2 regions of the Streptomyces sp. CA-179760 genome follow, and region 1 is predicted to be linked to the other one. Evidence: riboswitches for the same ligand, from Rfam matches in the RefSeq annotation. Region 1 holds a riboswitch; the other holds the start of a gene.
The links. A riboswitch is a leader RNA that binds a small molecule or an ion and turns the genes downstream of it on or off. The one in region 1 is predicted to bind cobalamin.
Positions count from the first base shown of each region.

Region 2: linked by a shared signal. The riboswitch ahead of cobN (cobaltochelatase subunit CobN) and the one ahead of ACQEV8_RS07065 (ABC transporter substrate-binding protein) in region 1 are both predicted to bind cobalamin.

Region 1 is NZ_JBNJLZ010000001.1:1,612,952-1,618,616, forward strand. Features, by position in the region: gene ACQEV8_RS07055 (ABC transporter ATP-binding protein) at 1-367, opposite strand, end outside; gene ACQEV8_RS07060 (FecCD family ABC transporter permease) at 364-1,377, opposite strand; gene ACQEV8_RS07065 (ABC transporter substrate-binding protein) at 1,374-2,390, opposite strand; cobalamin riboswitch at 2,461-2,649, opposite strand; gene ACQEV8_RS07070 (CoA-binding protein) at 2,731-3,138, shown strand; gene ACQEV8_RS07075 (4-hydroxybenzoate 3-monooxygenase) at 3,176-4,399, shown strand; gene ACQEV8_RS07080 (ArsR/SmtB family transcription factor) at 4,401-4,760, opposite strand; gene ACQEV8_RS07085 (cation diffusion facilitator family transporter) at 4,822-5,665, shown strand, end outside.
Region 2 is NZ_JBNJLZ010000001.1:9,183,265-9,188,929, reverse strand. Features, by position in the region: gene cobN (cobaltochelatase subunit CobN) at 1-3,582, opposite strand, end outside; cobalamin riboswitch at 3,653-3,803, opposite strand; gene cobG (precorrin-3B synthase) at 3,848-5,134, shown strand; gene ACQEV8_RS41555 (precorrin-8X methylmutase) at 5,140-5,665, shown strand, end outside.

The DNA of each region.
Region 1 (5,665 bases):
TCCAGGCCCGGCGGTGCGGGACCCGGCCCAGCCGTACGACGTCCAGAACCGTCAGCTCGACCTGTGTGTCGGCCTGTTGCTCGACCATGGCGAGGCGGCGGGCGACGGTGCGGCGGGGCAGGTCGCCCAGCGGGGTGCCGTCGAGGGTGACGACTCCGGCGGTCGGTGTGAGCAGCCCGGCCAGCAGCCGCAGCAGCGTGGACTTGCCGGAGCCGTTGGGGCCGAGGACGCCGACGGTGGAGCCGGGTTCGGGCGCGAGGGCGACGCCGTCGAGGATGAGGCGTCCGTCGGTACGGCGGCTGACCCGGTCGGCCCGGAGCCCGGCTCTCACCGGCGTTTCCGTCTCACCGGTCTGTGTCCCGGTCACCGCACCCTCCGCGTCCGGTAGAGCACCGCCACGAACGCCGGCACCCCGATCAGCGATGTCACGACCCCCACCGGCACCTCCTGCGGATCCAGGACCGTCCGGGCCAGGGTGTCGACCCAGACCAGGAACACCGCGCCGGCGAGGGCGGTGACCGGCAGCAGCCGGGCGTGCCCGGGTCCGGTCAGCGCCCGGGCGGCGTGCGGCAGGACCAGCCCGACGAAGCCGATCGCCCCGGCGGAGCTGACCAGGGCGGCCGTGAGCAGGGCCGTGACGCACAGCAGCACCAGGCGGGTGCGGGCCACGGACACCCCGAGCGCGGCCGCCGCGTCCTGCCCGAAGGAGAAGGCGTCGAGGGTACGGGCGTATGACAGGCACACCACCAGCGCCACGGCCAGGACGGCGAAGCACAGCCATACGTCGGTCCAGCCGGCCCCGCCGAGTGAGCCCAGGAGCCAGAACAGCACGCCCCGGGTCGTCTCGGCGTCGGCGGCGGTCAGCACCACGAAGGAGGTGAGCGCGGAGAAGAGCTGCATGGCGGCGACGCCCGCGAGGACGACCCGGTCGGTCGTGTCGCCGAGGGTGTGACTGAGCAGCAGGACCAGGGCGAAGGAGACCAGGGCGCCGAGGAACGCGCCCGCGGACACCGAGACGGCACCGCCGCCCACGCCCAGCACGACGATGACGACCGCGCCGGTGGAGGCGCCCGAGGACACCCCGAGCACGAACGGATCGGCGAGCGGGTTGCGCAGCAGCGACTGCATCACCGCCCCGCACACGGCGAGTCCCGCCCCGCACACGGCCGCGAGCAGGGTGCGCGGCAGCCGCAGCTGCCAGACGATCCCGTCCCGGATCGGCGTCAGGTCTGAGCTTCCGATCCCGAGGTGGGACGCGACGACGGACCACACGTCCCCGACCCGGAGGTCGGCCGGTCCGATGGTGATCGCCAGGGCCACGGAGACCACCAGCAGCAAGGCACCCCCAAGGCCGAGGGCCGGTCCGCGGAGGGTCACTTCACGAGCCCGAACTCACGCAGTCCGGCCGCGACCTTCTCCACACCCTCGACCGTGCGGATGGTCGGGTTCATGGCCTGCCCACTGAGCAGCACATACCGCTTGTGCTTGACCGCGTCCATGTTCTTGGTGACCGGGTTGGACTCCAGGAAGGCGATCTTACGCTTCGCCGACTCGGCGGTCTCCGAGTCGCGGGTCAGGTCACCGATGACGAGGACGTCGGGGTTACGGTCGGCGACCGTCTCCCAGTTGACCTGGGGCCACTCCTCGTGGGTGTCGTCGAAGACGTTCTTCGCGCCGAGGGCGCGGGTCATGATGCCGGGCGCTCCGCAGCAGCCGGCCAGGTAGGGCGACTCGGAGTTGGCGAACCAGTACAACAGTGAGACGCCGGAGGCGTCGACGCCCCGCGCGGCCTTCTTCATCCGCTGCTGGAGGGAGGCCACGAGCTTGTCGCCGCGGTCCTTCACTCCGAACACGGTGGCGAGGTCCCGCACCTCGCCGTAGACGGCGTCGATGCCCAGCGCCTTGTCGCGCTTGCCGTCACCGCCGCCCGAGTTGTCCTTGCCGGCGCAGTCGGACGGGGAGACGTACGTGGGCACGCCGAGCTTCTCGAACTGGTCGCGGGTGGCGACGCCGCCCTTGCCGAGGGTGGAGACGAAGGACGCGGCGACGAAGTCGGGCTCGGAGTCAAGGACGCGCTCGAAGGAGGGGTTGTTCTCGGCGATGCGCGGCACCTTCGCGTTGGCCTTCTCCAGCCCCTTCATCACGGGGTCGGTCCAGGTGGCCGTGCCCGCCATTCGGTCGGCGAGGCCGAGGGAGAGCAGGATCTCGGTGGTGCCCTGGTTGAGGGAGACGGCGTGCCGGGGCGCCTTGTCGACTCGGACCTTCCGGCCACCGTTGTCGAGCGTGACGACGGCTTTCGTGGTGGTGGGCTTCGAGCCCCCGCAGCCGGTCATGAGCAGGGAGCCGGCCGCGAGCAGGACGGCGGCGCGGGCAGGTCGGGCGAGGGGCAAGGAAACCAGTCCTCAGACGTCGAGGGCCCGATCGCGGAGCCCGGTCGTACGGTGCTCCCCCACCGCCGGCCGGCCGCGGGGGCTGCCAGCAGGTCTTCGGACTCGGGTTCACCCGGTGCGGGGCGCCTTCCCGTACGACATCGAGCCGTTCAGTGGCCGCGGCCCCGCCCGTCCCCCTCACCGCTGCGCGTCAGTTCCGGATTCGCACCGGATTCCCTGACCCACGTACATGGGTTCGACTGGCCTCGGCAAGCTATCACGGTGGCCATCGGGGAATCACCCCGCGCCCCGCGTCGTTGGCCGGACAGCAGCTCTTCCACGACTCCCGAGGAGGCCGCCGGTGTACGGCGACGACGCAACGGTCCGCAGGATCCTCACCGAGCTCGGCGACACCTGGGCCGTGGTCGGCCTGTCGTCGAACCGGCAGCGCGCGGCGTACGGCGTCGCCGCGGTGCTCCAGCGGTACGGCAAACGCGTCGTGCCCGTGCACCCCAAGGCGGAGACCGTGCACGGCGAGCAGGGGTACGCGAGTCTGGCGGACATCCCCTTCGACGTGGACGTCGTGGACGTGTTCGTGAACAGCGACCTCGCCGGTGCGGTCGCGGACGAGGCGGTCGCCAAGGGCGCGGGGGCGGTGTGGTTCCAGCTCGGCGTCGTCGACGAGCCGGCGCACGACCGCACCCGGGCCGCGGGCCTGGAGATGGTGATGGACCGCTGTCCCGCGATCGAGATCCCGCGGGTCGGGTGACGTTCACGTCCGACGCCCCCGCTCCCATAATGAGCGCATGACCCACGCCTCCCCGCCCGCGGACTCAGATTCCCCCCGCCGTTTCCCGGTCGTCGTCGTGGGCGCCGGTCCCGCCGGGCTGACCATCGGCAACATCCTGCGGGCCGCCTCCGTGGACTGTCTGGTGCTGGAGACCGAGACCCGGGAGTTCATCGAACAGCGGCCCAGGGCCGGGATCATCGAGGAGTGGGCAGTACGGGGACTGGAGAAACGGGGCCTCGCCCGGAGGCTGCTGGACCGCGCGGAGCTGCACACCGCGTGCGAGTTCCGCTTCGACGGAGAGCGGTACCGGTTCCACTACGGCGAGATGACGGGCAGTCACCACTTCGTCTACCCGCAGCCGTTGCTGGTGACGGACCTGGTGCGCGAGTACGCCGACGTGCGCGGCGGGGAGATCCGCTTCGGGGTCCGCGACGTGGAGCTGCACGACCTCGACACCGACCGGCCGTCCGTGTCGTACACCTGCCCCGACACGGGTGAACAGCGGGTCGTGCACTGCGACTTCGTGGCCGGCTGCGACGGGGCGCGCGGAGTGACGAGGGCGTCGCTGCCGCCGGATCGGGTCCGGGTCGCGCGGCACGACTACGGCATCGGCTGGCTGGCGCTGCTCGCCGAGGCGCCGCCGTCCGCCGACTGCGTGCTGTTCGGCTGCCACGAGAACGGCTTCGCGGGGCAGATGCCCCGCAGCCCGGAGGTGACCCGCTATTACCTCCAGTGCCCGCCGGGTGACGACCCGGAGAACTGGCCGCACGAGCGCGTCTGGGCGGAGCTGCGGCAGCGGCTCGGGGCGGCCGGCGTGCCGCCGCTGACGGAGGGGCGGCTGATCGAGAAGCGCGTGCTGGACATGCACGACTACGTGGTCGAGCCGATGGTGCACGGCCGGCTCCACCTCGCGGGCGACGCGGCCCATCTGGTCGCCCCCATCGCGGCCAAGGGCATGAACCTCGCCCTGCACGACGCCTTCCTGCTCGGCGACGCCCTGGTGGCCCGCCTGACCACGGGTGACGAGAGCCCTCTGGCCGGTTACGCGCAGGCGTGCCTGCGGCGCGTGTGGGACTACCAGGAGTTCTCGCAGTGGCTTTCCGAGGTGTACCACGGCACGGCGGCGGGCGACCCGTTCCGCGCGGGCACCACGCTCGCCCGGCTGCGCCGCCTGTTCACCTCACCCACGGCGGCCGCGGCCTTCGCCGAGCAGTATCTGGGGACAGCCGCGCGGTACTGACTCAGTCGTGCGGGGGACGGTCGCTGAGACGGTGGTCGGCCACGTTCAGCGCCTCGTCCACCAGCCGGCGCAGATGGCCGTCACGGAGTGAGTAGATCACCCGGCGGCCCTCTTTGCGCGTGTTCACCAGACCCGCGAGGCGCAATCGCGCCAGGTGCTGGCTGACGGCGGGCCGGGCCGCCCCGCACTCCTCCGTGAGGGTCGTGACGTCGGCCTCCGACCTGGTCAGTGCGTGCAGCAGGGCGAGGCGGGTCCGGTCCCCCAGGAGGGCGAGGAGTTCGGCGGCGAGCGCGAACTGTTCCTCGCCGGGGCTGCGCGGGTGCGCATCGTGCGCAGGTGACAGGTGCATGCGTGCGCTCATACGCACATAATGGCGCTGTGGGCGTGTGCACGTCCACTCCCGCGCACCGGAAGGGACCCACGTGAGCGACCGGCACGAGCACTCCCACCCTCACCACCACCGGCACGGCGTGCGCCACCGGCTGTCCCACCTCCTCACCCCCCACTCCCACGAGACGGCCGACAAGGTCGACCCGGCCCTGGAGTCCTCGGCTCGTGGGATGCGGGCGCTGTGGGTCTCGCTCGCGGTGCTCGGTGTGACGGCTCTGGCCCAGGCGCTCGTGGTGGCCGTCTCCGGCTCGGTGGCGCTGCTCGGCGACACCGTGCACAACACCGCGGACGCGCTGACCGCCGTACCGCTCGGGATCGCCTTCGTGCTGGGCCGGCGCGCGGCCACCCGCCGCTTCACCTACGGCTACGGCCGGGCCGAGGACCTGGCGGGGCTCGTGATCGTGCTGACGATCGCCGCGTCCGCCGCCTTCGCGGGGTGGACGGCGATCGACCGCCTCCTCGACCCACGTCCGGTCCAGCAGGTTCCGGCGGTCGCCGTGGCGGCCCTCGTCGGGTTCGCGGGCAACGAGTGGGTGGCCCGCTACCGCATCCGGGTGGGCCGCGCGATCGGCTCGGCCGCGCTGGTCGCCGACGGACTGCACGCCCGCACCGACGGCTTCACCTCACTGGCCGTGCTGCTGGGTGCCGGCGGCTCGGCCCTGGGCTGGCACCTGGCGGACCCGATCGTGGGGTTGGCTATCACGGCGGCGATCGCGCTGGTGCTGCGGGACGCGGCGCGTGAGGTGTTCCGGCGAGTCATGGACGCGGTCGACCCGGCCCTGGTGGACCGGGCCGAAGCCGCCCTGACCGAGGTCCCCGGGGTGCGCGCGGTGGGCGAACTGCGGCTGCGCTGGATCGGGCACCGGCTGCGCGCCG
Region 2 (5,665 bases), 7.6 Mb from region 1:
CTCCAGGTAGACCTGGCGCAGCCCCTCCAGCACCGCCGGATCGGGCTTCTCCCACATTCCCCGCGACTCGGCCTCCAGCAGCCGCTCGGCGATGCCGTGCAGGGCCCAGGGGTTGGCCTGCTGGAGGAACTCGCGGTTGGTCTCGTCCAGGACGTAGGTCTCGGTGAGCTTGTCGTACATCCAGTCGGCGATCACACCGGTCGTGGCGTCGTAGCCGAACAGGTAGTCCACCGTGGCGGCCAGTTCGAAGGCGCCCTTGTAGCCGTGGCGGCGCATCGCCTCGATCCACTTGGGGTTGACCACGCGGGCGCGGAAGACGCGCGAGGTCTCCTCCACGAGGGTGCGGGTGCGGACCGTCTCGGGGCGGGTCGAGTCGCCGATGTACGCCTCGGGCGCCGTGCCGCGCAGGGCGCGGACCGTGGCGACCATGCCGCCGTGGTACTGGAAGTAGTCGTCGGAGTCAGCGATGTCGTGCTCGCGCGTGTCCGTGTTCTTCGCGGCGACCTCGATGCGCTTGTACGCCGTCTCCATCTCCTCGCGGGCCGGGCGGCCGTCGAGCTCACGGCCGTAGGCGTAGCCGCCCCAGACCGTGTAGACCTCGGCGAGGTCGGCGTCGGTGCGCCAGTCGCGGGAGTCGATGAGCTGGAGCAGGCCGGCGCCGTAGGTGCCGGGGCGGGAGCCGAAGATGCGGGTGGTGGCACGCCGTTCGTCGCCGTGCTCGGCCAGGTCGGCCTCGACGTGGGCCCGGACGTGGTTCACCGTGGCCGGCTCGTCGAGCGAGGCCGCGAGGCGTACGGCGTCGTCCAGCAGTCCGATGGTGTGCGGGAAGGCGTCCCGGAAGAAGCCCGAGATGCGCAGGGTGACATCGATGCGAGGGCGGCCCAGTTCCTCCGCGGGGACGGGCTCCAGCCCGGTCACGCGGCGGGAGGCGTCGTCCCAGACCGGGCGGATGCCGAGCAGGGCGAGGGCCTCGGCCACGTCGTCGCCCGCCGTGCGCATGGCGCTGGTGCCCCACAGGGACAGCCCGACGGAGGTGGGCCACTCGCCGTTGTCGGTGCGGTAGCGCTCCAGCAGGGAGTCCGCGAGTGCCTGGCCGGTCTCCCAGGCGAGGCGGGAGGGGACGGCCTTGGGGTCGACGGAGTAGAAGTTGCGGCCGGTCGGCAGGACGTTGACCAGTCCGCGCAGCGGGGAGCCGGACGGGCCGGCCGGGACGAAGCCGCCGTTCAGGGCGTGGACCGCGTGGTCGATCTCGGCGGTGGTCGCGGCGAGGCGCGGCACGACCTCGCGGGCCGCGAACTCCAGGATCGCCGCGACCTGTTCGCCGTGCTCGGTGGGGACGGCGGCCGGGTCCCAACCCGCGTCCTCCATCGCCTGGACCAGGGCGCGGGCCTTCTCCTCCGCCGCGTCGGCGGTCGTGCGGGTGGCGGCGGACTCGTCGAGGCCCAGCGCCTCGCGCAGGCCGGGCAGGGCCGTGGTGCCGCCCCAGATCTGGCGGGCGCGGAGGACGGCGAGGACGAGGTTGACGTGGTCGCCACCCTTGGGCGGGTTGCCGAGGACATGCAGTCCGTCGCGGATCTGGGCGTCCTTGACCTCGCAGAGCCAGCCGTCGACGTGGAGCAGGAAGTCGTCGAAGCCGTCGTCGTCGGGGCGGTCGTCCATGCCGAGGTCGTGGTCGAGCTTGGCGGCCTGGATGAGGGTCCAGATCTGGGCGCGGATCGCCGGCAGCTTGGCGGGGTCCATGGAGGAGATCTGGGCGTACTCGTCGAGGAGTTGCTCCAGGCGCGCGATGTCGCCGTAGGAGTCGGCGCGGGCCATGGGCGGGACGAGGTGGTCGACGAGGGTGGCGTGGACGCGGCGCTTGGCCTGGGTGCCCTCGCCCGGGTCGTTGACCAGGAACGGGTAGATCAGGGGCAGGTCGCCGAGGGCGGCGTCGGGGCCGCAGGCGGCGGACAGGCCGGCGTTCTTGCCGGGCAGCCACTCCAGGTTGCCGTGCTTGCCGAGGTGGATCATCGCGTCGGCGCCGAAGCCGCCGTCCTCGGCACGGGCGGCGATCCAGCGGTAGGCGGCCAGGTAGTGGTGGGACGGCGGGAGGTCCGGGTCGTGGTAGATGGCGATGGGGTTCTCGCCGAAGCCGCGCGGGGGCTGGATCAGGATCAGCAGGTTGCCGAAGCGGAGGGCCGCGAGGACGATGTCGCCCTCCGGGTTGCGGCTGCGGTCGACGAACATCTCTCCCGGCGCCGGACCCCAGTGCTCCTCCACCGCCGAGCGCAGTTCCCCGGGGAGTGTGGCGTACCAGCGGCGGTAGTCGGCCGCCGGGATTCGGACCGGGTTGCGGGTCAGCTGCTCCTCGGTGAGCCAGTCCTGGTCGTGGCCGCCCGCCTCGATCAGCGCGCGGATCAGCTCGTCGCCGTCGCCGGAGGCCAGGCCCGGCACCTCGGCGTCCGTGCCGAAGTCGTAGCCCTCCTCGCGCAGTCGCCGCAGCAGGGCCACCGCGCTGGCGGGGGTGTCGAGGCCGACCGCGTTGCCGATGCGGGAGTGCTTGGTCGGGTAGGCGGAGAGGACCAGCGCGAGGCGCTTGTCGGCGGGCCGGATGTGGCGGAGCCGGGCGTGGCGCACGGCGATTCCGGCGACGCGGGCCGCGCGCTCGGGGTCGGCGATGTAGGCCGGGAGGCCGTCCTCGTCGATCTCCTTGAAGGAGAACGGGACGGTGATGAGGCGGCCGTCGAACTCGGGGACGGCGATCTGGCTGGCCGCGTCGAGCGGGGAGACACCCTCGTCGTTCTCCTCCCAGGCGGCACGCGAACCCGTGAGGCACAGGGCCTGGAGGATCGGGACGTCCAGCTTGGTGAGCGCGCCGGCGTCCCAGGACTCGTCGTCGCCGCCGGCCGACGCCTGGGCGGGCTTGGTGCCGCCGGCGGCGAGGACCGTGGTGATGATCACGTCGGCGGAGCGGAGCTCCTCGATCAGCTCGGGCTCGGGGGCGCGCAGGGAGGCGACGTACAGGGGCAGGGCCCGGCCGCCCCCGTCCTCGATGGCGTCGCACAGGGCGGCGACGAAGGCGGTGTTGCCGCTCATGTGGTGGGCCCGGTAGTAGAGCACGGCGACGACCGGACCGTCGGCGCCGTCGCGGGGCGTGCGCTCCAGCGGTCCCCAGCTGGGTGCCGCCGCCGGTGCCTCGAAGCCGTGGCCGGTCAGCAGGACCGTGTCGGAGAGGAAGCGGGCCAGCTGCTCCAGGTTGGCCGGGCCGCCGTGGGCGAGGTAGGCGTGTGCCTCGGCGGCGATGCCGACGGGGACGGTGGAGGCTTCCATCAGCTGGGCGTCCGGAGCCTGTTCCCCGGTGAGCACGACCACCGGGCGGCCGTCGGCCTGGAGCAGGTCGAGGCCGTCCTGCCAGGCCCGGATGCCGCCGAGGAGGCGTACGACGACCAGGTCGACACCGTCGAGAAGGCCGGGGAGGTCGTCGAGGGCGAGACGGGAGGGGTTGGCGAAGCGGTAGGACACCGGACCCGCGGCCGCGCGGGCGCTCAGCAGATCGGTGTCGGACGTCGACAGGAGCAGGATGCGCCCGGATGAATGCAGCATGCGGCGTCGGCCTTCCTCGGGGTGTCCGCGCCCCGGGTGGTTCGAAATGGGGTCTCCCCTGCTCGGGCGAGGCCGAGCTTTCGGGGAAGGGAGTTCCTGACTCGCCCGGCCGCATGGGCCGGACTCACAGTGGCGGGACCGCGCCGGACTCGCACCGGCTTCCTCCCCTGTCGCCGTCGTGGCGATGGCGGACCGGATGATCCGCCGCGATCATAGTAAGTGCCAGGGGAAGAGGGCACGGCATACACCAGGTGTGATGGTAGGTATGCTCGCCGCCATGTCCACGGCTGCCCCGCGCTCATCGCCCCAGGCCACAGCGGTCCCACCAGACCGCGATGACGCCTGTCCGGGGACGCTGCGGCTGCACGCGGCGGACGACGGAGCGCTCGCTCGCGTCCGGATTCCCGGTGGTGTGCTGACCGTTGCGCAGGCGGAGACGCTCGTGGACGTGGCCGAACGGCTGGGCGACGGAGACCTGCATCTGACCTCGCGCGGCAACGCGCAACTGCGCGGTCTGCCGGACGGAAGCGCCGGGGAGCTGGCCGAGTTGCTGGACGCGGCCGGGCTGCTGCCCTCGCGCGGGCACGAGCGGGTACGCAACATCGTGGCCTCGCCCCTGTCCGGTCTCGACGGGCAGGGCGTGCTGGACGTACGCCCCTGGCTGACGGCCCTCGACGCGGCGCTGTGCGCGAGCGAGGCGGCACAAGCCCTGTCGGGGCGTTTCCTGTTCGCGCTCGACGACGGACGCGGGGACGTGGCCGGACTCGGTGCCGACGTGACGGTACGGGCGACGGTGGGCGGCGGCGCGGAACTCGCGCTCGGAGCGGCCGGGGAAGCGCTGCACGTCGGCGCCGAGGAAGCGGCCCGGGCCGCTCTGGCGGCCGCGGAGACCTTCCTGGAGGCGGCGCGGACGAGCGGTGCACGCGGCTGGCGCGTGGACGAACTACCCCTTTCCGGCGATGAGTTGCTCGATGCGGTCGGCCTGCGGCTGCGGGCCGACCGCATCGATCACGAGCGGCGGGACCGGGAGACCGGCCGGACGCCAGGTCCGCCCCCGGGAGTCCTCGGCGCCGGCCTCTCCGTGCATGTTCCTCTGGGACGGCTGTCGGCGCACCAGTGGCGGGAACTGACGCACGTCGCCGACGGTGAACTGCGTCTCACTCCGTGGCGCGGTGTGGTTCTTCCCACACAGAGGACAGACCCGGACCAGTCCCTCACCCGCCTCGCCGCCACCGGCCTGGTCACCGACCCCGGCTCCCCCTGGCTCCGGGTCGGTGCCTGCATCGGCAGTCCCGGATGCGCCAAGTCGCGGGCCGACGTACGGACCGACGCGGCCGAGGCTCTCGACGCGATCGGGCCGAGCGGCCTCCCCTTGTACTGGTCGGGGTGCGAACGCCGCTGCGGACACCCCCGGGGCGACCGCGTCGACGTGGTCTCCGCTCCGGGCGGCGGCTATCTGCTCTCCACCGCCGTGAGCGGTCAGGAACCCCGAACCGCCTCGATGGACGTCCCCGCCCGACTCGCCACCGCCCTGGCGGCGATCACCTCATGACCCCTATGACGACCACGACGACCGAAGGCAGCGAGAAGAACACCGTGACCACGTACGACTACGAGAAGGACGGCCCGGCCATCTACCGCCAGTCCTTCGCCACCATCCGCGCGGAGGCGGACCTCGCGGCCCTTCCCGCCGACGTCAGCCAGGTCACGGTCCGGATGATCCACGCCTGCGGGATGGTCGACCTCGTACGGGACCTGGCCTACTCCCCGGGCGTCGTGGCCCGTGCCCGCGAGGCCCTGCGCTCCGGCGCGCCCATCTTCACCGACGTGCAGATGGTGGCCAGCGGCGTGACGCGCAAGCGGCTGCCCGCCGGCAACGACGTGCTGTGCACGCTCTCCGACCCGTCCGTGCCGGAGCTGGCGGCGAAGCTGGGCACCACGCGCAGCGCCGCCGCGATGGAGCTGTGGCGGGACCGGCTGGAGGGCTCGGTGGTCGCCGTCGGCAACGCGCCCACCGCCCTGTTCCGGCTGCTGGAGATGATCGACGAGGGGGCGCCCCGGCCGGCCGCCGTCATCGGTGTCC